DNA from 3 places in the Pseudomonas sp. GW821-FHT02C04 genome. Region 1 is predicted to be linked to each of the others. Evidence: riboswitches for the same ligand, from Rfam matches in the RefSeq annotation. Region 1 holds a riboswitch; each other region holds the start of a gene.
What was found. Region 1 has a riboswitch for cobalamin ahead of AC07VV_RS05655 (CbtB domain-containing protein). Riboswitches for the same ligand answer to the same signal wherever they lie in the genome.
Positions count from the first base shown of each region.

Region 2: linked by a shared signal. The riboswitch ahead of AC07VV_RS02650 (TonB-dependent receptor plug domain-containing protein) and the one ahead of AC07VV_RS05655 (CbtB domain-containing protein) in region 1 are both predicted to bind cobalamin.
Region 3: linked by a shared signal. The riboswitch ahead of cobO (cob(I)yrinic acid a,c-diamide adenosyltransferase) and the one ahead of AC07VV_RS05655 (CbtB domain-containing protein) in region 1 are both predicted to bind cobalamin.

Region 1 covers NZ_JBWKVT010000001.1:1,238,729-1,246,437, reverse strand. Annotated here, with positions in the region: gene AC07VV_RS05680 (acyltransferase family protein) at 1-472, shown strand, start outside; gene nfuA (Fe-S biogenesis protein NfuA) at 563-1,147, shown strand; gene cobM (precorrin-4 C(11)-methyltransferase) at 1,195-1,941, opposite strand; gene AC07VV_RS05665 (cobalamin biosynthesis protein) at 2,033-2,446, opposite strand; gene AC07VV_RS05660 (CbtA family protein) at 2,443-3,144, opposite strand; gene AC07VV_RS05655 (CbtB domain-containing protein) at 3,156-3,353, opposite strand; cobalamin riboswitch at 3,476-3,697, opposite strand; cobalamin riboswitch at 4,442-4,651, shown strand; gene cobW (cobalamin biosynthesis protein CobW) at 4,751-5,824, shown strand; gene cobN (cobaltochelatase subunit CobN) at 5,828-7,709, shown strand, end outside.
Region 2 covers NZ_JBWKVT010000001.1:596,264-603,972, forward strand. Annotated here, with positions in the region: gene AC07VV_RS02640 (ABC transporter substrate-binding protein) at 7-918, opposite strand; gene AC07VV_RS02645 ((2Fe-2S) ferredoxin domain-containing protein) at 915-1,274, opposite strand; gene AC07VV_RS02650 (TonB-dependent receptor plug domain-containing protein) at 1,274-3,211, opposite strand; cobalamin riboswitch at 3,304-3,509, opposite strand; gene AC07VV_RS02655 (NAD(P)/FAD-dependent oxidoreductase) at 3,584-4,657, opposite strand; gene AC07VV_RS02660 (LysR family transcriptional regulator) at 4,681-5,583, opposite strand; gene AC07VV_RS02665 (DoxX family protein) at 5,755-6,195, shown strand; gene AC07VV_RS02670 (pirin family protein) at 6,284-7,183, shown strand; gene AC07VV_RS02675 (sulfite exporter TauE/SafE family protein) at 7,208-7,709, opposite strand, start outside.
Region 3 covers NZ_JBWKVT010000003.1:32,031-39,739, reverse strand. Annotated here, with positions in the region: gene AC07VV_RS12100 (C40 family peptidase) at 1-133, shown strand, start outside; gene AC07VV_RS12095 (C40 family peptidase) at 352-888, shown strand; gene AC07VV_RS12090 (PQQ-dependent sugar dehydrogenase) at 959-2,272, opposite strand; gene AC07VV_RS12085 (hypothetical protein) at 2,339-2,923, opposite strand; cobalamin riboswitch at 3,090-3,315, shown strand; gene cobO (cob(I)yrinic acid a,c-diamide adenosyltransferase) at 3,397-4,008, shown strand; gene AC07VV_RS12075 (cobyrinic acid a,c-diamide synthase CobB) at 4,005-5,300, shown strand; gene bluB (5,6-dimethylbenzimidazole synthase) at 5,297-5,947, shown strand; gene cbiB (adenosylcobinamide-phosphate synthase CbiB) at 5,944-6,852, shown strand; gene cobD (threonine-phosphate decarboxylase CobD) at 6,845-7,709, shown strand, end outside.

The sequences.
Region 1 (7,709 bases):
TGGCTGGGTCAGTGAGTTCTACCGTTCGGATATCGTTTACGAGTTTCTGCTCGGGATTGGCATCGGCATGCTGTATCACCGTGGCTGGATCAGCCAGGGTTGCTGGCTGCCGCTGATGGCCATCGGCGCGGCGCTACTGGCGATCTATCACTTGCCACCATCGCCCCGATTACTGAACTGGGGCGTTCCGAGCGCGTTGCTGGTCATGGCGTGTATGGCGCTGGAGCGCTATGTCGAGCGCAATCAGGTGCTCAAGTTGCTGGGTGACTGTTCCTACTCGGTTTATCTGATGCACGTTCTGGTGTTGTCCGCCGGCGGGTTTCTGGCCCGGCGCTACGCAATCAACCCGTATCTGATGTTTGTCCTGTGCGCGGTGGCGATCGGCGTGGGTTCGTGGCTGAGTTACGAATGGGTGGAGAGGCGCAGTTATCAATGGCTTAGGGCGCGAATCGACGGCAAACTCGCGGATTAGGCGATTGCGAACTATTCCTACGTAAATACTGGGACTTTGTGCCGCGCGCCGATTGGCGTAAACTCCGCTTCAAGCCTGCGAGGAGTTTCCATGACCGCTATTACCATTACCGACGCCGCCCATGATTACCTGGCCGATCTGCTGTCCAAGCAGAACACCCCGGGTATCGGCATCCGCGTCTTCATCACCCAGCCTGGCACCCAGTACGCCGAAACCTGCATTGCCTATTGCAAGCCGGGCGAAGAGAAACCTGAAGACACTGCGCTGGGGCTGAAAAGCTTCACTGCCTACATCGACTCGTTCAGCGAAGCGTTCCTCGACGATGCTGTCGTCGACTACGCCACCGACCGCATGGGCGGCCAACTGACCATCAAGGCGCCGAACGCCAAAGTACCGATGGTCAACGCCGACAGCCCGGTCAATGAGCGCATCAACTATTACCTGCAGACCGAAATCAACCCGGGGCTGGCTAGCCACGGCGGTCAGGTCAGTCTGATCGATGTCGTTGAAGACGGCATTGCCGTGCTGCAGTTCGGCGGCGGTTGCCAGGGCTGCGGCCAGGCGGACGTCACCCTGAAGGAAGGTATCGAGCGCACCTTGCTCGAGCGCATTCCGGAGCTCAAGGGCGTTCGTGACGTGACCGACCACACGCAGAAAGAAAACGCCTACTACTAAGGCGTTCGCTGCGGCATAAAAAACGGCGCCCCGTGAGCGCCGTTTTTTTATGGTCGATACAAGTGCGCATGCCCCGCGCGATACAGCGACGACTCACTGAAGTGATCGCTGCCCAACACCCGCCCGACCAGAATCAGTGCCGTACGCCGAAATCCCTTGGCGGCCACCTTCGCGGCAATATCCTCCAGCGTCCCCACCACCCAGTCCTGATCCGGCCACGTCGCCCGGTGGATCACCGCGATCGGGCAGTCCGCGCCGTAATGCGGCAGCAGCTCGACGAGGATTTTCTCCAGATGATTGACCCCCAGATGAATCGCCATGGTCGCCCCGTGCTGTGCCAGATTGCCCAGTTCCTCGCCGGCGGGCATCGCGGTCTTGTCCGCATAGCGGGTCAGGATCACGCTTTGCGAGATGTCCGGCAGGGTCAGTTCTGCGCCCAGTAGCGCGGCGCATGCGGCGGTGGCAGTTACACCGGGGATGATCTCGAACGGGATATCCAGCTCGCGCAGATAACGGATTTGCTCACCGATGGCGCCATACAGGGTCGGATCACCCGAATGCACGCGCGCCACGTCCTGGCCTTTGGCGTGGGCAGTCTTGATCAGATCGATGATCTGTTCCAGATGCAGTTCGGCGCTGTTGACCACGGTTTCAGCCGAATGACCGTCCAGCACCGCCGCTGGCACCAGCGAACCTGCATAGATGATCACCGGGCAGCTGCGGATCAGCCGCTGGCCTTTGACAGTGATCAATTCCGGGTCGCCGGGGCCGGCGCCGATGAAGTAAACGGTCATCGTTGGATCCTGTGAAAGTAGGGCAGGTCGAGGCTTCAAGAGCACTTCAGATGAAGAATGCTCATGATCGAAAGCGGGGATTATCGGGAATTTACGCCGCGCCGGCCAATGCCAGGGTTGCCTGGGCGTATTTTTGTCTGGAAATCAGCAGTTTTGCCGGGGCCTGGATCAGTTGTTCGGCGAGCGCCAGCGCGGCACTTTCCGCTACGCCATAGCAACCGGTGCGTTCGAAGGCGATCTGTGAATGATGACTCAAACGTTGCTGATAACTGGCCAGTTCTTCGCTGCTGAAATACAGCAACGGCAGCGCCAGTTGGGCGGCGAGTTCCTGCAAACCGGGTTCATCGCGCTTGAGGTCGATGCTGGCGAGCGCCTTGACCTTCTCGAGGTCAATTCGATGCGCCTGCAAGGCCTGGTCAAGCAATGCGCGCAGCGTGCTGGCCGGGCAGCCGCGCTGGCAGCCCAGGCCGACCACGAAGGTCGGCGCTGCGCTGTCATCGGTCATGCGTGGTACTGACCTTCGCTTTTGCGGCGGAACAACCAGGCGCTGATCAGGCCCAGGGCCAGCCAGAACGCCACGTTGGTCAGCTGCGAAGCGATTTTGAACTGAGCTTCCAGTGCTTCCGGAGCGAGCATCGAGTGCACTTCCGGTTGCGGGGCGCCGATCACGTGCGGAACAGCGAGGATCGCCACGCCGAGGATCTTCAGCAGCCAGTTGCCACCGAACGCGATCAACGCCAGGCCGACAGCGGTCGACGCGGCAGTGCCGATCCACCACATCTGACGCGACGCCAGGTCTGCGGCAGCGGTGCCCGGCAGCTCAGGCGGCAGACCCAGTGTCGGGGCGAGCACGAAAGTCGCGTAACCCGCCAGACCCCAGAGCAGGCCTTGCGAGGTCTTGGTCGGTGCACGCAGGGTGTACAGACCGGCCAGCATCAGGGCAAAACCCACGGCCACGACCAGATTGCCGCCGGTTGTAGAAACCACGCGCTGCCAGCCGTTTTCCGGCTCCCAGGCTTCGGCATCGTGGGTGTGGGCGGCGGTGCCGGCGGCGTGTTCGTGAACGGCGGCAACCGGCTCGGCTTTCTCGAAGGTCTCTGCCTGAAGAATCAGCGGCGACACCCAGAAGCTTTGCAGCAACGTCAGGAGCAGGGCGGCCAGAAGGCCGGTGAAACCTGCGGTCTGCGCAATACGCTTGATCATGTCGTCAGGTCTCAGTGGCACGGGAACGCGGCGCTGTGGCGGGTATCGTGAGCGGCGTTGTGAACCGCTTCGATGTGCGAGAAACCGGCGAAGTAGACCAGGCTGGCACCCAGGATCGACGCGAAGATCGCAGCGGTCAGGCGTTGGCTCAGGGTGGTGGTGCTGGAGATTTTGTCCGTGTTGCTGCCGGTGCTGCTGATGATCGACATGGCGCTTCCCTCTGGAGTGTCAGCGGGTGAACGGTGCGCATGAAAACCCCTGCGAGTCGGGCACGCAGAGGTTCGAACAGCGCCCGCCCACCGCGGGTTTGTTATGTTCAGTGACGCAAGATGCGCACTGTGTGTTGCGGGCCGGTCTCCGGGCTCACGAGGGGTTGGCGTCAGGCCGACCTGCAAGCGTCACCTTCCCATGCCCTTGGGCACAGTGGATCTGACGCTTCGCTCGCTTACCGTTGCGGGGGCAGCACCGGACTGACATGGCTTTAGAGTAAAGCACATGATTCACCGGTTTCCCGTTTCACCCTGTGAAGGGCACCCGTAACAAGTTGTGTAGGAGACCATGGGTTGGGGAATTTAGTCAATTTTGTGGGCATATCCGTTTTTGTGGGCATATCCGTTGCTGCGGTTATGGCCACTTAGGGTTCCGCCCTTACGGCGGGTCACTTTTTCCAAACGCCGAAAAAGTAACCAAAAAGGCTTTACCCTGACGTTCGGCCCCTCGCTGAGGCTCGGGGTTCCTTCGCTCCGGGATTGATCCGGGGGCATCGCCTACGGTTTGCTTCGCTGCACCTCCTCTCGATGTGTTTGGCTTCGCCAAACGGTCGCTGCGCTCCCACCCCCGGATCAATCCCTCCACTCAGCCTGCCGACGGGCCTTGAGATCAAAAGCTTTACTCGAGCTAACGCTCATCGTGGTGAGTGGTGAGTGGTGAGGGGGCTCTTGATCGGGCTTTGCTCTGGCTTTGGCTTTTGATTTTTTGCCCCTTCGGCAGGCCGAGCGGAGGTGTTCATCAGGGGGTAGGCGCGCAGCGCCGTGCGGCGAAGCCGCATACATCGAGAGGAGGTGCAGCGAAGCAAACCGTAGGCGATGCCCCCTGATGGACACCGTAGCGAGGGAACACTGAGCCTCAGCGAAGTGCCGTACGCCGGGGCCAAGACTTTTTGGTTACTTTTGAGGCGTTTGTCAAAAGTGACCCGCCGTAAGGGCGGAACCCTAGGAAGCCGTTACCGCAGCAACGGATATGCTCACAAATCCAAAAATCAAAAAACAACGGCCATTGACCCATCCCAATACCCTGCGTAGCCTTGCGCTTTCGAGGTTCTTCGGCCCACGCCGAAGCTAAGAAGGGAACGCGGTCCAAGCCGCGGCTGCCCCCGCAACTGTGAACGGTGCTGTTCGCTGCCACGCCACTGCCAACTCAATCCAGAGCCAGCGGGAAGGCGCAGCGAATACCGGGCCAAGGCCCGAACACCGTCAGCCAGGAGACCTGCCTCGTCACAGATTCTCACTTTCAACCGGGCGGGGTGATCCGGTGGCGAACTCTCCAGGCACGCACCCGCGTTGCCGGTCTCGTCCCGTATGCCCGCCACCTTGCCAAAGGGCATCCGATGAAAACACTGGCCAAACTCCCCGTCACCATCGTCACCGGTTTCCTCGGCTCGGGTAAAACCACCTTGCTGCGGCACATGCTCGACAACGCTCAGGGTCGCCGCATCGCGGTGATCGTCAACGAGTTTGGCGAGCTGGGCATCGACGGTGAAATCCTCAAGCAGTGCACCATCGGCTGCACCGAAGAAGAAGCCACCGGTCGCGTCTACGAACTGGCCAACGGCTGCCTGTGCTGCACCGTTCAGGAAGAGTTCTTCCCGGTGATGCGCGAACTGGTGGCCCGTCGCGGTGACCTCGACCACATCCTCATCGAAACTTCGGGCCTGGCTCTGCCAAAACCGCTGGTGCAAGCCTTCCAGTGGCCGGAAATCCGTAGTGCCTGCACCGTTGACGCGGTGATCACCGTGGTCGACAGCCCGGCCGTGGCCGCCGGCACCTTCGCCGCGTTCCCGGATCAGGTCGATGCCCAGCGCAAGCTCGATCCGAACCTGGACCACGAATCGCCACTGCACGAGCTGTTCGCCGACCAACTGGCCAGCGCCGACCTGGTGATCCTCAACAAGGCCGACCAGACCAGCCCTGAAGACCTCGCTCGCGTGCGTCTGGAAGTCGCCGAGGAGCTGCCGCCAGCGGTGAAAATCATCGAAGCCAGCAACGGTCGCCTGCCGCTGGACGTGCTGATCGGCCTCGGTGCCGGTTCCGAAGAGCACATCGACAGCCGTCACAGCCATCACGATCACCACCACGGTGAAGGCGATGACGATCACGACGACCACGATCACGATGCTTTCGACTCAATCTCCATCGAACTGCCGCAAGCTGACGAAAGCCTGCTGCTCGACGCGCTGACGCAACTGGTGGTTCAGCACGGCATCCTACGGGTCAAAGGCTTCGCGGCGATCCCGAACAAGCCGATGCGCTTGCTGATCCAGGGCGTGGGCACGCGTTTCGACAAGCATTTCGACCGTCAATGGGGCGCCGATGAGGCACGTGTGACGCGTCTGGTGTTGATCGGCCAGGAACTGGACGCCGCCCAGCTCGAAGCGCAACTGCGCACCGCGCTCAGCGTTTAAGCCATGCACCTGCTCAGGACCCAGCCCGGCGGTTTCGTGTCGGATGACAACATTGCCGACCTTGGACAAACCCCCGCCGAGCTGGTGATCCTGTGCAGCGGCGACTCCAGCCTTGCGCTGCTCGCCGAAGCCGCGCAGCAGCTGCCCGAAGATTACCCGAGCGTGCGGCTGGCCAACCCGATGCAGGTGCAGAACCATGCGTCGGTCGACCTGTACGTCGATGAAGTGCTGCGTCACGCCAAGGTCATTCTGATCTCGCTGCACGGCGGCATCGCTTATTGGCGGTATGGCGTCGAGCGATTGGTCGAGTTGTCCGAGCGTGGTGTGCAGGTGATTCTGGTGCCGGGCGATGACCGTCCCGACCCGGAGCTCAGCGACTTGAGCACCGTGGGTGCCGAGGATCGTGACCGGCTCTGGCAGTTTCTTCGTCAGGGCGGCATGGGCAATGCGCTGGACTTCTTCCGCTGTCTGGCCAATCGCTGGCTGGCGCGGGATTACGTGTGGGGCGAGCCGCAAACGCTGCCGCGCACGGCGATTTACCACCCAAATAAAAACACCGCCGCACTGAGCGACTGGCAAGCCGATTGGCGGCCCGGTCAACCGGTGGCGGCGGTGTTGTTTTACCGCTCGCATTTGCAGGCGGCAAACACGGCGTTTATCGACGTGTTCTGCCAACGGCTGCAGGCTGCCGGACTCAATCCGCTGCCGATTGCCGTGGCCAGTTTGAAAGAGCCCGGCTGCCTGTCGGTGGTCGAGGACTGGCTGGATGAGGTCGAGGCTGGGGTGACTCTGAACACCACCGGTTTCGCCCAGTCCAGCCCGGAAGCGCCGCATCTGCGGCCATTCCGTCGCAACATTCCGGTGATCCAGGCGATCTGCGCCCAGGACAACGAGCCAGGTTGGCGTGACAGCGAGCAAGGCCTCGGCCCTCGGGATCTGGCGATGCACATCGCCTTGCCGGAGCTCGACGGCCGGATTATCAGTCGGCCGATCAGCTTCAAGGACCTGGCCTGGCGCAGTGAGCGCAGTCAGTCCGATGTCGTGTGTTATCGGGCGCAGCCTGAACGCATGGATTTCGTCGCAGAACTGGCGCGACGCTGGGTCGATCTGGCGCGGGTGCCGAACGCTGAAAAGCGCATCGCCCTGATCCTCGCCAACTACCCGACCCGTGACGGGCGCATCGGCAACGGCGTCGGTCTCGACACACCGGCCGCCGCGCTGAATATCCTGCGGGCGTTGCAGGCCGAGGGTTATCCGCTGCCGTCCGAACTGCCGGACAGCGGCACGGAACTGATCCGGCAACTGCTCGGCGGTGTCAGCAACGACCTCGACACCCTCGACCAGCGCCCGTGCCAGCAAAGTCTGGCGATGAACGACTACCTGACGATGTTCAACGCACTGCCCGAAGCCAATCGCGTGGCGGTGCTGGAACGTTGGGGTTCGCCGCAAAACGATCCGATGTGCCGTGACGGGCGGATGATGATCGCCGGCCTGCGGTTTGGCCTGACCTTTATCGGTATTCAGCCGGCGCGGGGATATCAGGTCGACCCGAGCGCGGTGTATCACGATCCGGATCTGGTGCCGCCGCACGCGTATCTCGCGTTCTATTTCTGGCTGCGCCAGACCTACGGCGCTCACTGCGTGATCCATGTCGGCAAGCACGGCAACCTCGAATGGCTGCCGGGCAAAGGCGTGGGCCTGTCGGAGAACTGCTGGCCGGACGCGCTGCTCGGGCCGCTGCCGAATATCTATCCGTTCATCGTCAACGACCCGGGCGAGGGCGCCCAGGCCAAGCGTCGCACTCAAGCCGTGATCATCGACCACTTGATGCCGCCGCTGACCCGCGCCGAAACCTACGGTCCGTTGCGCAATCTCGAATTGTTGG
Region 2 (7,709 bases), 640 kb from region 1:
TGATGTTCAAGGTAAGGCCCTGAGCCGTTCTGCCAACTCCGACGCCACCCGACCACTGCCCACCGTCGGCAACAGATGCGTGAAGGGAATATCGATCATCCGGTTCTGGCGTACGGCCCGCAAGGTCGACAGCACCGGATCCTGCATCAGCAACTGACGCTTGCGACTGGCCGGCGACCATTGCGCGTCGGCCAGCAGGACCACGTCCGGGTCACTGGTGAGCAGGGTTTCGCGGCTGACGGTCACCCGGTATTGATTGATGTCGGCGAACAGGTTTCGAGCCCCGGCTGCTGCCAGCAGTGTGGTGACGAAACCGCGCCGGCCTTCACTGTCGAGACCGTTGACCTCGCTGTCGAGATAGAACACTGACAGCGGCCTGCCCGGGCGGGTTAAAGCCTTGGCCTTTTCCAGATCGGCATCCATCGCATCGCTCAGTTCCCGAGCGCGCTGTTGTCGGTGCAGCAAGGCGCCGAGGGTCGAGAGGTCGTTGCGGATGTGTTCGAAGTAATCCAGTGAATGTCCGTTGCAGGCCGATTCCAGCAAATACGAAGCCACGCCGTTGCGCCCCAGCCCGCTGCGTGACGTCACGCCGTTGCCAAACGCCGTGGCGAAGCCGCCGACCACGAGATCCGGTTTCTGCGCGTACAGCACTTCGCTCGACGGATAGCGGGGGGAGATCACTGGCACGCCGAAATATTCGGTCTGAGGCGTACCGGTGTCATCCAGATAGGCAACGCCTGCCAGCGTCGGGCCCGCGCCCAACGCCAACACAAGATCGGCCGCATGCTGATTTAGAGCGACAATCCGTGACGGTGGCGTTGCCGGCAGGTGCCAGGTCTCGCCACAATTGCGGTAGTCATCTGCCAGAACCGGAGAAGCGCAGAGCAGGGCGCCCGCCAGAAAACACAGCGTTCTCACGAGCGCTCCTTGATCAACAGATCCTCGACCACTTCGCCGCCCACCAGGTGCACTTCGACCAGCCGCTGCGCATCCGCGTGGCTGCGTACGCCATACCAGCAGGTCTCCGGATACACCGTCATGACCGGCCCCAGGTTGCACGGGAACTGACAGTGCGTGCGGGTCAGCAAAACCCCGCCCGGTGTCTCGATGCGGTCATGCGCCAGCAAGTGTCGACGCAGGGTTTTCCATATCTGCAAGGCGCCGCGCTGGGTGCAGCGCGGGCCGGTGCAGAGGAAGACGTGGCGGGCATGGGCGGGAACATGCGACCAGTCCGGGTGCGTGTCGACGCCGTCGATGGTTTTGATTTCAGCCATCAGAAACGGTACGTGTAGCGCACTTCGGAGGTGAACGGCCGTCCGAGGTTGTCGACGTTGTTCGAACGGCTGGTGACGTAATCGCGGTCGAACAGGTTTTCCACCAGCAGGCTCAGTCGGTGCTGGTGCGCGCCGTCCAGGTAGCGATAAGCATCGGCGTCCACCACGGCGTAATGGCCGTACTCGACCTGTTTCGAGCTGATCACATCGCGAATGTAGCGGATTGCACCCCCGGCGCCCCACATCCGGTCAACCGACTCATAACCGACGCGTGATCGGGCGAAGAAGCTCGGAACGTCGTTGAGCGTGACGCCTGCGCGCGATTCGGTGAGGTTGCGGGTCATGTCCGCCTGCAGGCTCCATTGCTCGTTGAGCGCCAGTTTGGCGTCCGCCTCGAAACCGCGCATCTGGATCTGTCCCTGGCCGTTGACCCACTGGATGTCGTCGAGGGTAATCAGGTCGTCGATCTTGCGTTTGAACAGGGTGACGCTGGCGCTGAACTCGCGATCGAGCAGCAAGCCTTTGTAGTCGAGGCCGAGTTCGGCGTTGCGACTTTTCTCTGGTTTCAGGTTGCGGTTGCCCAACTCGTCGCCCGGTTCGTTGACGAATAGTTGCTCGGCGTTCGGCAGTTTGTAGGCCGTGCCGTACTGGCCGCGCAGTGCCCAGTGTTCATTGAGGTCATACAGCGAAGTGAGCATGCCGACCGTGGCACTGTCGCCGCCGCCCATGGCTTCGTGACGAATACCGATGCTCGGGTGCCAGTCGGGCAGGGCGTCGATCTGCGGGCGCAACTGGGTGTACAGCGCGTGGGCTTCAGCCTTGTCATTGTCGATGATCAGCACATCGTCCTGGCCCTTGAACCATTGGTTGTCTGTACCGAACACCAGCACATGGCCGCCGGGCAATTCAGCCTTGCCTTCGGCCTGCACACCCCAGTCGGTGAAGCCCCAGTAGTCGTTGTGATTGATGGTTCTGGTGCCGCCATTGGCGGTGTTGTTGATGCGCGTGTAGCGGGTGTCCCAGTCGTTGATGTGGCCTTTGACGAAATAGCTCAGGCGCTCGTTGAGGGGCTGTTCGAAGGTCGCCGTGGCGATCTGCTGGACGCGGTCGTTGGTGGTCTTGTGGTTGTCGACCGGCCGGGCGAAGTCGAGGTTGGCGTCGGCGTATTGGTAGAACAATTCCATCCGCGCATCGTCGCCAAAGGACTGAATCGCCTTGCCGCCGAAGGTGGTGACTTCGTAGGCGCGCTTCTTGTTGCTGTCGTTCTTGATGTCGCGATTGCGAAACGGCTGATAGCCATCCGAAACGTTATGACTGACGTAGGCCAGCAAGCCCAGGTCGCCGAAACCGTTGGTGAAGATGTTCTCGACTCGCGCATCCTCGGTGGTGCCGCCGAAGGTATCCACGCCCATGTTCACTTCGCCGGAGGCTTTGCGGCTCTGCGGGCTGCGAGTCACGATGTTGATCACGCCGGACACGGCCTGCGTGCCGAACAGCAGGCTCTGCCCACCTTTGAGCACTTCGATGCGTTCGATGGCGTTGGCCGGCAGGGTGTCCAGATACAGGCCGCCGTACAGGCGATTGTTCAGACGCACGCCGTCGAGCAGGATCAGCGTGTCATCGTTGCGCCCGCCCAGCAGGGAATAGGTGCCGTAGTCGAACGGGCCGTTTTTCGGCGCGACGTACAGGCCGGGAATGAACATCTGCATCACGCGGCTGACATCGGCGCTGGGGCCGGCGCGCTCGATCTGCTCGCGGGTGACGATCTCGACCTTGCTGCCGAACTGTGCCATGTCGGCCACGGTCGTGGACTCCACGGACGGCGCGGACACGATTTGCTGAGTGAGTTCGAGCGGCGCGTCGTCCGCCAGCAACAGGGGGCTGAACAGACAGCCGAGCAACAGGGATGGAGCCGGAGTGTTGAAAGGTCGAATCATTGTCTTCTCGAAAGGATCTTCGCAGAAGAGCATGCAGGAGAAGGCATCGCGCACACGCCGACACCGGCCCATGCCCGCCCACCGCAGGATTTTGCCAAACAGAATTTCAGGCCGGTCTCCGGGCTCGCGCGTATGGACGCCTTCACCTTCCCATGGCCGTCTGGCCACAGTGGTGTGTCGAAAGCATCACGCGCCTACCGTTGCGGGGGCAGCACCGGACTTGTTCGAAAGGAACGTACCGGTTTCCCGTTTCACCCCATGCACGGCGGCATGGGACACCTGAAACAGGGCGGCATCTGAACATTCGGATGACCGCTCGTCAACATGGGCTGCGGATTGCCGTTGCTGATTTCTCGACAACCGCCAGTGTTCTCACGTCTGAAAAAATCGACCGGGACGGCACGCGCTCAACGCGGAGAAGTCCTCTCCTTCGATAATTTCTTCACTGGCCAGACGACCCACAATTGCCGCCAACGTCACGCCGGGATGCATCGTGCAGACGTAGATGTGATTGGCTCCGGGGAGATAGCCGATCACGGGTATGCCGTCCGCAGCAATGGGTCTGAGCCCGACACAGGACGATTCCGGTTCGATGGAAATGATCCCGCTCAATTCGTCCCGGATGGCGGCTGCGGTTCGTAGCGCTATCGCTTCAGGGCGGTTTTCCTGGGCGTCGTCCAGATAATCCTCCGCCGCCAGCAACGTCCCCTCCGAGCCTTGTCTCACTTCCATTTCAGGACTGGAAATCAGCGTGTTCACCCGATCGGGTTGCATCCGGTAGCGGATGAAAATGGCGGGAGAGGCCGCGATTGGAAGGGACAGGTTCAGAACCTGCGTCAGCTGCGTGATACCGGTCCCGGCGGCCAATACAACCACGTCGCTGTCGATGATGCCCTTTGCGGTTTTGATGCCTGTCACCTTGGCATTGCGGGTAGTGAAACCGAGCACCCGGGTTTGCGTAAGCACTTTTGCGCCAAGTGTCCGGGCACCTGCAATCAACGCGTGGGTGACTTGTACGGCGTCCAGCGCACCGGCTTCGGTATCGTAAAAAGCGCTCTGCGGGGGATGCCTGAGATTGGGCTCAAGTTCGAGAATTTGCTGACGAGACAACCGCGTTGTGGAGGGGCGGGGATTGGCGGCTGGCGACTCGGTTTCCGACCCCGCGCCGTATGAAAGGGAACCGGTCCATCGAATCTCCAGTCCGGGCAACTGTGCTTCGAGTCGACGGTATTCCTGAATGGCCGCCCCACGAATTTGCGCGACAGGATCAGGCCCGTTGTGCGAGGTGTTGATCCATGCAAACGAGCGCCCGGTCACGCCGCTTGCGATATCTCCAGCTTCGACCACGGTCACCTCCGCGCCCTTGCAGGCCAGGTGATACGCGACAGAGGCGCCGACGATGCCGGCACCTACGACCACGACACGTTTGACAGTCCTTGTTGCCATTTCAATCTCCATTTTTTATCTGGCTACGCGGTGACCTGTTGCATGAAGCGCTCGATCAACCACCGCGCCGCCGGCCCCGGTGGCACATCGGTGCGATAGATGGCGTCGAAGGTGTATTGCCCGCTGGCGTACTCCGACAAATTCAGTTGTACCAGTCGGCCGCTGTCCAGATCCTCCTGAATCATCGGCTTCGGCATGTTCCCCCAGCCGATGCCCTCGCGCAGCAACATGTGTTTGGCGCCCAGGTCCGCCAGGCGCCAGGTGCGGTTGCTCAGCACGGCGAACTCCTTGTCCTGGGTCAGTCGCGAGCGGTCGGACAGCACCAGTTGCGTGTGCTCGCGCCCGGCACCCGGAACGTTGGTTTCGCCTGAGGCCAGCGGATGATTCGGCGCCGCCACCGGAATCAGCTCGACGCTGCCGATGCCTATTCTTTCGATGCCGTTGATGCCGTCGTTCATCGGCCCGCTGACGCCGACCACCGCGCCGCGATTGATCACCCGTTCGGTCACGGCGCCGAGTGCTTCCATGTGCAGGTGCAAGGCGACGGTGGGGAATTCTTCCCGAAAGGATTTCAGCGCATCCACCACGCGCTCGGCAGGCAGCATCACGTCGAGCACCACATGCACTTCGGCTTCCAGCCCCTGCAACAGGCCTTTGACCTTGGCCCGCAAGCCGTGCACACCGTTGGCGATGGTCCGGGCTTCGGCCAGCACGGTGCGGCCGGCGTCGGTGAGTTGAGGTTTGCGGGTGGTTTCGCGATCGAACAAGGTGACGCCCAATTGCATCTCAAGGTTGGCGATCGAGTAGCTGATCACCGACGTCGCCCGGTGAAGCTTGCGCGCAGCGGCTGCAAAACTGCCGACTTCGACGACAGTCAGGAATACGCGCAGTTGATCGAGTGTCGGTGTGCCTGGATCGGAGATCATGCCTGTGTCCTTGAGTCGCCATGGGCGCGTTACCGTGGAATATGCAGCTTACCTATTTTATCGAACGTAATGATCTAAATTAGTCGGCTATTCAGATGAGCTGCCGAGGCGCAACATTTCTTCATCCGGACGGTTCAAGTCGAACCGGACCCCATTGAAGGAAATACTCCCATGGCTACTTCTGCAAACATCGCTCAAACACAGGCTTCTGAACAGAACGCTTCCGACACCAAACAAGCTTCGGCTGCCTTGATCGGCCGCGTATTGCTCAGCGTGATATTCATCCTCTCCGGTTTTTCCAAACTGGCCGCTCCGGCCATGATGATCGGCTACATCGGCTCGGTGGGCCTGCCGCTTCCACAAGTGGCGCTGGCAGTGGCGATCATCGTTGAAGTCGGTGGTGGCCTGGCGTTGATCGCCGGATACCGCACCCGCACCGTCGCCGCTGTGCTGGCTGCGTTCAGCGTGTTCACCGCACTGGCCTTCCACAGTGCACTGGCTGACCAGAACCAGTTCATCCACTTCTTCAAGAATATCGCCATGGCCGGTGGCCTGTTGCAGGTCGTGGCCTTCGGTGCCGGCCGCTTCAGCCTCGACGCTCGTCGCGGTTGAGACCCGAGCGCGGTGAAGGACAGGTTCCTTCACCGCGCTTCAGCTTTTTTTTGTTGGCAGCATCCCGCGACAGAACCGAGTAATCATCATGACCGTTCAGCAGCAACTTTCTGGCTATACCCGTGAGACCCATACCCTCCGAGCAATCCGTTATCGCACCAGCGGCAGTGGGCATGGCGCGATCGTGCGACTGATGAGCCCTTCGGATCTGGGCCAACTGATCAAGCCGTTTGTGTTCCTCGATCTGTTTGAAGGCGAGGCTTCGTTCATTCACCACATGCCCATGCACCCGCATTCGGGGATCGCCACCGTGACGGTGATTACCGAGGGCAACCTGCGGTTTGAGGACGCCGAGTCGGGCAAGGGCATGATCGATTACGGTGGTGTCGAGTGGATGCGGGCGGGCGGCGGTGTCTGGCACGGCAAGGAAATGTCGGTGGGTACTTCGGAGCGGGTTCAGGGCTTTCAACTGTGGGTGGCGCTGCCTCCAGAGCTGGAAAACGCCAGTGTCGATAGCCAATACCTTGAGTCCGGCGCTATGCCTGAAGTGGGGCCGGCGCGGGTGATTCTCGGCTTGCACCAAGGTGTCCAGAGCCCGGTTCGGGCACCTGCGGGAATGAATTACTTGTTGGTCACGCTGGGCGCCGGGGAATCCTGGACGTACACCCCACCCGAAGGTCACGAGTTGTTATGGCTGAGTGTCAGCCGTGGATTGCTGGCGGCGCCCGATCTGGTCAGCGCGGGTGAAATGGCGGTCTTCGAACCTGGCAACGGAGCCGTGACGCTAAAGGCCATGCGCGAAGGCACGGTGTTCGTGATCGGCTCGGCGCAACCACATTCCTATGACCTGGCGCTGGGAAACTACTCCGTGCACACGAACCCGCAAGCCTTGCGAGAGGGTGAAGCGAAGATTGCGGAAATCGGTGGGCGGTTGCGTGAGTATCTCAAACAGTCGGACGGGTCGGCTGCCGTGCCGGTGTTCAAGTAAGTCGGGTCTGGCCTGTGAGTTCACTCAGGCCATGTATCCCTCGACACCGTCCCACAACAGTTTCAGCGCCGTGACTACCAGCAAGCCATAACAGGCGCGGTACATCTGGCGCTGATCCAGTCTGGCGTGCAGCCGCCAGCCCAGCCAGACCCCGCTGGGTACGGCGAGCAGGCTGACGAACATCAGCGTCAGGACGTTGCCGCTGGGTTTGGCCAGTAGCAGCCAGGGTACGGCTTTAAGCAGATTGCCCACCGTGAAAAACAGGCTGGTGGTTCCGGCATACATCTGTTTGCTCAGGCCCAGCGGCAACAGATAGATCGCCAGTGGCGGCCCGCCGGAATGCGCGACCATGGTCGTGATGCCCGATGTAAGGCCGGCGGCCACCGCTTTGGGCGATGAGCGCGGCTTCACGCGGACTTCTCCGCCCGCCTTGAACCACAAACCGACAAACAACAGGGTGACCGCCGCCATCACAATGGCGATGGCGCGATGGTCAAGTACCCGAAAAAGCAAATAGCCAATACCG
Region 3 (7,709 bases), on a different contig from region 1:
CATCCACTCCAGCAGTCGTCGCAGTGGCGGTGTCCGCATCGACAGCCTGGGTGACAGCTACTGGAGCAAGACCTTCATCGAAGCCAAACGCGCTTTGGCGAACGCTCCAACCGTGGTTACCGCTCGCAAGTAATCACGCCTTGGTCGCCACGCTCGTGGCGACAAGCGGTCCTTCAGGGGCAATAGACTTAAACTTTACAAGGTGAAGTTAAAGTCTTACTTGAAGTTTGCCGCGTAGCCGCTAGAATCCTGATCTATATTGATGGCAAACCGCCTGCGTCCCAACGCAGGCGGTTTTGTTTTCTGTCGAATCGGCAGTAAAAGCCGCAGCCAGATCAGGATGTTCTGCTTATGACGATGCCGGCCCGCCTCGCCCTGATGTTCTTCGCAGCGCTGCTCAGCGCTTGCGCCAGTCGCACTCCGCCGCCAGCCCCCGTGGTTCGCGCGCCGATTGTGTTCGGATCCTCCCAGGCCTTTTCTCCTGCTGCCGAAGACGTGCTGTTCCGCGCGCTCGGGCTGGTGGGCACGCCTTATCGCTGGGGCGGCAACACGCCGGACTCGGGCTTTGATTGCAGTGGCCTGATCGGTTTTGTCTACCGCGATGCCGCCGGCATCAGCCTGCCGCGTTCGACGCGCGAGTTGATCGTCATGCAGGCGCCGAATGTCGGCAAGGAAGGGTTGCAGACCGGCGACCTGATCTTCTTCGCCACCAATGGCGGCTCTCAGGTCAGCCATGCGGGGATTTACGTCGGGGAAGGGCGCTTCGTTCACGCACCGGCCACCGGTGGCACGGTGAAGCTGGACAGCCTGTCGAAGGCGTATTGGCAGAAGGCCTACCTGAGTGCCAAGCGTGTTCTGCAGCCGGAGCATCTGGCGCATAACCCGTAGTCATCCGAAACAATAAAAAACCTGTGGGAGCACATTGGCTCCCACAGGTTTTTTTTGTTTCAGGGTCGGGCTACTTGGCCGCTGACACTCGCCATACCTTGTTCCCCACATCATCTGCCACCAGCAACCCACCTTGCGGGTCGATCACCACGCCGACCGGGCGACCCAAGGCGTTTTCATCTTTATCGAGGAAGCCAGTCAGCACATCCACCGGCGTTCCGCTCGGCTTGCCGGCAGCAAACGGGACGAAGATCACCTTGTAGCCACTGTGCGGCTTGCGATTCCACGAGCCGTGCTGGCCGATGAATGCACCTTCCTTGAATTGCGCTGGCAGCGCGTTGCCCTCGGCGAACGTCAGCCCCAGTGAGGCAGTGTGAGGTCCGACGGCGTAGTCCGGAGCGATGGCCTTGGCCACCATCTCCGGGTTCTGCGGTTCGACGCGCACATCGACATGCTGGCCGTAATAGCTGAACGGCCAGCCATAGAAGCCGCCGTCCTTGACCGAGGTGATGAAGTCCGGCACCAGGTCGCTGCCGATCTCGTCCCGTTCGTTCACCGCTGTCCACAGCGCGCCGCTTTTGGGTTCCCAGGCCAGACCGTTGGGATTGCGAATGCCCGAGGCGAAAATCCGATGGTCGCCGGTCGCGCGGTCCACTTCCCAGATTGCCGCCCGACCTTCTTCCTGATCCAGGCCGTTCTCGCCGACGTTACTGTTCGAGCCGACGGTGACGTACAGCTTGCTGCCGTCCTTGCTGGCGATGACGTTCTTGGTCCAGTGATGGTTGAGCGGGCCACCCGGCAGATCCACGACCTTGATCGGCTGGTTCTTGATCTCGGTTGCGCCGGGTTCGTAGTGAAAACGCAGCAAACGGTCGGTGTCGGCGACGTACAGATCGTTGCCGACCAGGGTCATACCGAACGGAGAATTCAGATTTTGTAGAAATACCGTGCGGGTTTCGGCCACGCCATCGTGATCAGCGTCGCGCAACAGGGTGATGCGATTCGGGCTGGGAACCCCGGCGCCGGCGCGACCCATGACTTTTTTCATCACCCAGCCACGTATGCCTTTGCCGTCGTCCGGTTTTGGCGGGGCATTGGTTTCTGCCACCAGGACATCGCCGTTGGGCAGTACGTAGAGCCAGCGCGGGTGATCGAGATTCTCGGCAAACGCCGCCACTTGAGTGCCCGTCGCTGGCGTCGGTTTTGCGCCGGCCGGCCAGCCGATCGCCGGGGCGATGTTCACCGTCGGGATCAGGGTCTTGTTCGGCTCGGGCAGTTTGGGGGACGGGCCGGTGCCGTCCGAGACTTGCAGGCTGGAGGATTCACCACAGGCGGTGAGCCCTCCGGCGAGTGCGATGACGAAAACGAGGTGGGGCTTGCGCATTACTGATCTTCCCTATGAATGCATTCCTAATCATAGAGAAGTGCGCGAGCCCGATGGTTCCACCCCTCAGCCGCGAGCTTCCTTGAACAGCACGGCAATGCCGGGGTGGTAGTTGCCGGCCTCGCTGCGCAATTTGCGATAGGCGTAGGGGAAATACCAGGCGACGGCGCAGGTGTGTTCCTTTTGCAGGTCGTCGACCATGTCCTGCAGTTCCTCGGGGCTGGCGCTGTGCTGGGCTTTCTGTGGGGCGACGAACAGGCAGCCGAGCTTGAGATCGCTGGCGTAGCTGATGCGCTTGGCGTCGCTGGTGATATCGGCCAGGGCCTGGGTCAGATTCAGGCTGTTGACGCGCGGCCAGCGTTGCGTCGCCTGGATGTACGCGCGATCTTCGGCGCCGGCCAGGAACAGGTCGGCGCGGGCGTTGCGTTCGCCTTCCTCGTTCTGCTTGCGGGTGGCGGTATCGCGCAGGGTGACCAGTTCGGCCATCCACGCGGCGGCGGACAATAGGCCGAGGTTGGCTTTTTCGTCATGCCAGTACGGCGTGTCGTTGTCGCCGCGCACGGCGTTGTAGCGGTCGATACAGTCAAACCAGCGTTCCAGCACCGGGCGCAGGAATTCCAGCCGCGGATTGCTGATGATCATGCCTTGCATGGTGCTCTCCCTTGTTATTGTGATGTGCTCTCTGCAGTCAAAAAACATGGCTCTTTGATATCACTGCTGACAGTGTGGCACAAGATTGGCGTCAGATAATTGATCGACGGCAGTTATTCGCTTTCAGGGGGCCTCTTCATTTGACGCTCCCCCCCCAACCCTCTAACCTTCGCGGCTTGTTTCAGGTGCTCTGTGACCGCTGTCGACAGAGTGAAACAGGGAAGCCGGTGAGGCGGGTCTTCAAGCGAAGAATCCTCACGATCCCGGCGCTGCCCCCGCAACGGTAAATGAGTAAAAGCTGCGTCCGATGCCACTGCTGCAAAGCGGGAAGGCGCGCAGCCAGGCCAAGGCCGCTCATGAGCCCGGAGACCGGCCTGATCCATCCAGCGGCATCACGGTGGGCGATGCCAGGCTTGTTGCCTTCTATTCTTGTGCCTGCCCGCCGTTATCCAGCCTCAACGGAGAGCTCCCCCATGACTGATTCCCCCGAACGCGACGAGCGCCATCTGGCGCGCATGCAGCGCAAAAAAGCCGTGATCGACGAGCGCATCGCCAATTCGCCAGACGAATGCGGCCTGGTGCTGGTGCTGACCGGCAATGGCAAAGGCAAAAGCAGCTCGGCGTTCGGCATGCTCGCCCGCGCCATGGGCCACGGCATGCAGTGCGGCGTGGTGCAGTTCATCAAGGGCCGCAACAGCACCGGGGAGGAGCTGTTCTTCCGCCGCTTCCCCGAGCAGGTACGTTTTCATGTGATGGGCGAAGGTTTCACCTGGGAAACCCAGGACCGCCAGCGCGACATCGCCGCTGCCGAGGCTGCCTGGGAAGTCTCCCGTGAGCTGCTGCGTGATCCGTCGATCGGCCTGGTGGTGCTCGATGAGCTGAACATCGCCCTCAAGCACGGTTACCTCGATCTGGATCAGGTGCTCAGCGATCTGCAGGCCCGTCCGCCGATGCAGCATGTGATCGTCACCGGCCGCGCTGCCAAGCCGGAAATGATCGAGATGGGCGACACCGTCACCGAAATGGGCATGATCAAACACGCCTTCCAGGCCGGTATCAAAGCGCAGAAAGGCGTCGAACTTTGAATCAACCACGTCACTGCCCGGCGGTACTGATCGCCGCGCCGGCCTCCGGCCAGGGCAAGACCACCGTCACCGCCGCGCTGGCCCGTCTGCACCGCAATCAGGGGCGCAAGGTCCGCGTGTTCAAGTGCGGCCCGGACTTTCTTGACCCGATGATCCTAGAGCGCGCCAGCGGTGCGCCGGTCTATCAACTGGATATGTGGATGGTCGGCGAGCAGGAAAGTCGTCGACTGCTGTGGGAAGCCGCCGCTGAAGCCGATCTGATCCTGATCGAAGGCGTGATGGGCTTGTTCGACGGCACGCCGTCGAGCGCCGATCTGGCGCGGCATTTCGGCGTGCCGGTACTCGGCGTGATCGATGGCACGGCCATGGCTCAGACGTTTGGTGCGCTGGCCCTGGGTCTGGCGCGCTATCAGCCGGACCTGCCGTTTGCCGGCGTGCTGGCCAACCGCGTCGGCACGGTACGCCATGCGCAATTGCTGGAAGGCAGTCTCACCGAAGGCCTGCGCTGGTACGGCGCGTTGTCCCGGGAAACCGGGATCGAACTGCCAAGCCGCCATCTCGGTCTGGTGCAGGCCAGCGAACTCAATGATCTCGACGTGCGCCTCGACGCCGCCGCCGAAGCGCTGGCCAGCACCTGCGAGGTAGCGCTGCCACCGGCCGTCGAATTCGCCGCGCCTGAAATCGTGAAGACCGAAAGACTGCTCGAAGGCGTGCGAATTGCCGTCGCCCGGGACGAGGCGTTTGCCTTCACCTATGGCGCCAGTCTTGATCTGTTGCGGGCGATGGGCGCGGAGTTGAGCTTCTTCTCGCCGATCCGCGATACGCAATTGCCCGAGGCCGACAGCTTGTACCTGCCCGGCGGTTATCCGGAATTGCATCACGTTGCCTTGTCGCAGAACGCCTCCATGCTCGACGCGATCCGCGCGCATCACGCCGCCGGCAAACCGTTGCTCGCCGAATGTGGTGGCATGTTGTATTTGCTCGATTCGTTGACCGATGTCGAAGGCACCCGCGCCGGACTGGTCGGTTTGCTCAAGGGTGATGCGGTGATGCAGAAGCGTCTGGCAGCGCTGGCCCTGCAATCCGTCGAACTGCCGGAAGGCTTGCTGCGCGGCCACACTTATCACCATTCCCTGACCACCACCGAACTGACCCCCATCGCCCGCGGCCACAGCCCCAATGGCGGGCGTGGCGCCGAAGCGGTGTATCGGGAAGGGCGGATGACTGCCTCGTACGTGCATTTTTACTTCCCGTCGAATCCGTCGGCGATTGCCACACTGTTGGTACCATGACCGACAACGCCTTCACTGAAACCGAGCGCGAAGCGGTCTATCGCGCCATCGCCGAACGTCGCGACATGCGCCACTTCAGCGGCGGCACGGTCGAGCCTGAATTGCTTCGCCGATTGCTTGAAGCCGCACATCAGGCACCGAGCGTCGGCCTGATGCAGCCGTGGCGCTTCATCCGCATCAGCGACCGCGCGCTGCGTGGCCAGATCCAGAACCTTGTTGAAGAAGAGCGCGTACGCACCGCCGAAGCCCTCGGCGAGCGCAGCGACGAGTTCATGAAGCTCAAGGTCGAAGGCATCAATGACTGTGCCGAAGTGTTGGTCGCAGCCTTGATGGACGATCGCGAGCGACACATTTTCGGCCGTCGCACGCTGCCGGAAATGGACATGGCCTCATTGTCTTGCGCGATCCAGAACCTGTGGCTGGCGGCGCGCGCCGAAGGCCTGGGCATGGGCTGGGTGTCGCTGTTCGAACCGCAGGCGCTGGCCGATCTGCTGAAACTGCCGGCCGGGGCCAAGCCGCTGGCGGTTCTTTGTCTGGGGCCGGTCAAGGAATTCTATCCGGCGCCGATGCTGGTACTCGAAGGGTGGGCGCAGGCGCGTCCGCTCAATGAGCTGCTGTATGAAAATTTCTGGGGAGTGAGTCAATGAGTGTGGCGTTGTTGAGTGTCGCCGCGGTTGCGCTGGACGCGCTGCTGGGTGAACCGAAACGCTGGCATCCGCTGGTGGCGTTCGGCAATTTCGCCGGGCGCATCGAGCAACGTTTCAATAGCGGCGGTCGCGGCTGGCGCAGCCATGGCGTCACCGCGTGGGTGATTGCAGTGCTGCCGCTGACCCTGCTCGCCACGGCATTGTCCTGGGCGCCGTATGTAGGCTGGGTGGTCGAGATTCTCGCGCTGTATTGCGCCCTCGGCATGCGCAGCCTCGGCGAGCACGTCGAGCCGGTGGCCAAGGCCCTGCGCAGCGATGATCTGGAAGAGGCGCGCAAGCGCGTGGGGTATCTGGTCAGCCGTCAGACCAGCGAACTGGACAGCACCGCTGTCGCCCGCGCCGCCACTGAATCGGTGCTGGAGAACGGCAGCGATGCAGTGTTCGCCGCACTGTTCTGGTTTGCCGTGGCCGGTGCGCCGGGCGTGGTGCTCTATCGCCTGAGCAACACGCTCGACGCGATGTGGGGCTATCGCAACGAGCGTTTCGAGCGTTTCGGCTGGGCGGCGGCGAAGATCGACGACGTCCTCAACTACATTCCTGCGCGGCTGGTGGCGTTGACCTACGCGCTGCTGGGCAAGACCCGACTCGCACTGAAATGCTGGAGAACGCAGGCGCCGAAATGGGACAGCCCGAACGCAGGTCCAGTGATGGCCGCCGGCGCAGGTGCGCTGGGTGTCGAGTTGGGCGGGCCGGCGATCTATCACGGCGAGCTGCACGAGCGTCCGCAACTGGGCGAAGGCACGCCAGCCGACGCCGATTCCATCGATCGTGGCTGGCAATTGGTCCAGCGCGGGGTATGGTTATGGCTGCTGATTCTCTGCGTGGGGGCTGAATTCTATGCTTGAGCACGGTGGCCGGCTGCGCAGGGCGGCGCTCGAATACGGCATCGCGGAAGAAGACTGGCTCGACCTGTCCACCGGCCTGGCGCCGTGGCCGTTTCCGGTTCCGGACATTCCGCTGCGGGCCTGGGCGCGTTTGCCGGAAACCGATGACGGTCTGGAGCAGGCGGCGTGCGACTACTACGGCGCCGCGCAAGTGCTGCCGGTGGCCGGTTCGCAGATGGCCATTCAGTTGCTGCCGCGATTGCGTCGCGCTGGCAAGGTCGGCGTGTTGTCGCCGTGTTATGCCGAGCATGCCGAAGCCTGGCGGCGCAGTGGTTACATCGTGCGCGAGGTGCTGGAGCAGGAAGTCGATTTCTTCCTCGACAGCCTCGACGTGCTGGTGGTGGTCAATCCGAACAATCCCACGGGCCTGAGCCTGACCCCGGCGCGCTTGCTCGACTGGCATGCGCGGCTGGCCCAGCGCGGTGGCTGGCTGGTGGTCGACGAAGCGTTCATGGACAACACGCCGCAGTTGAGCCTGGCTCCGCATGCGCATCAGGTCGGACTGATCGTGTTGCGTTCGTTCGGCAAGTTTTTCGGCCTGGCCGGTGTGCGGCTGGGATTCGTGCTCGCCGAACGCAAACTGCTCAGGTTGCTGGCCGAACAGGTCGGCCCTTGGGCCGTCAGCGGGCCGACTCGCGTGCTGGGTCAAGCCTGCCTGCAAGACACCGAAGGTCATACCCGCCAGCGGATTCGCAGCGACGAGGTCAGTGAACGGCTGGCTGCTCTGCTCGAACGTTACGGCTTCAAACCTCAGGGTGGTTGTGCGCTGTTTCAGTGGCTGATCACTGAGCACGCCGCCGCGATGCACGAATTCATGG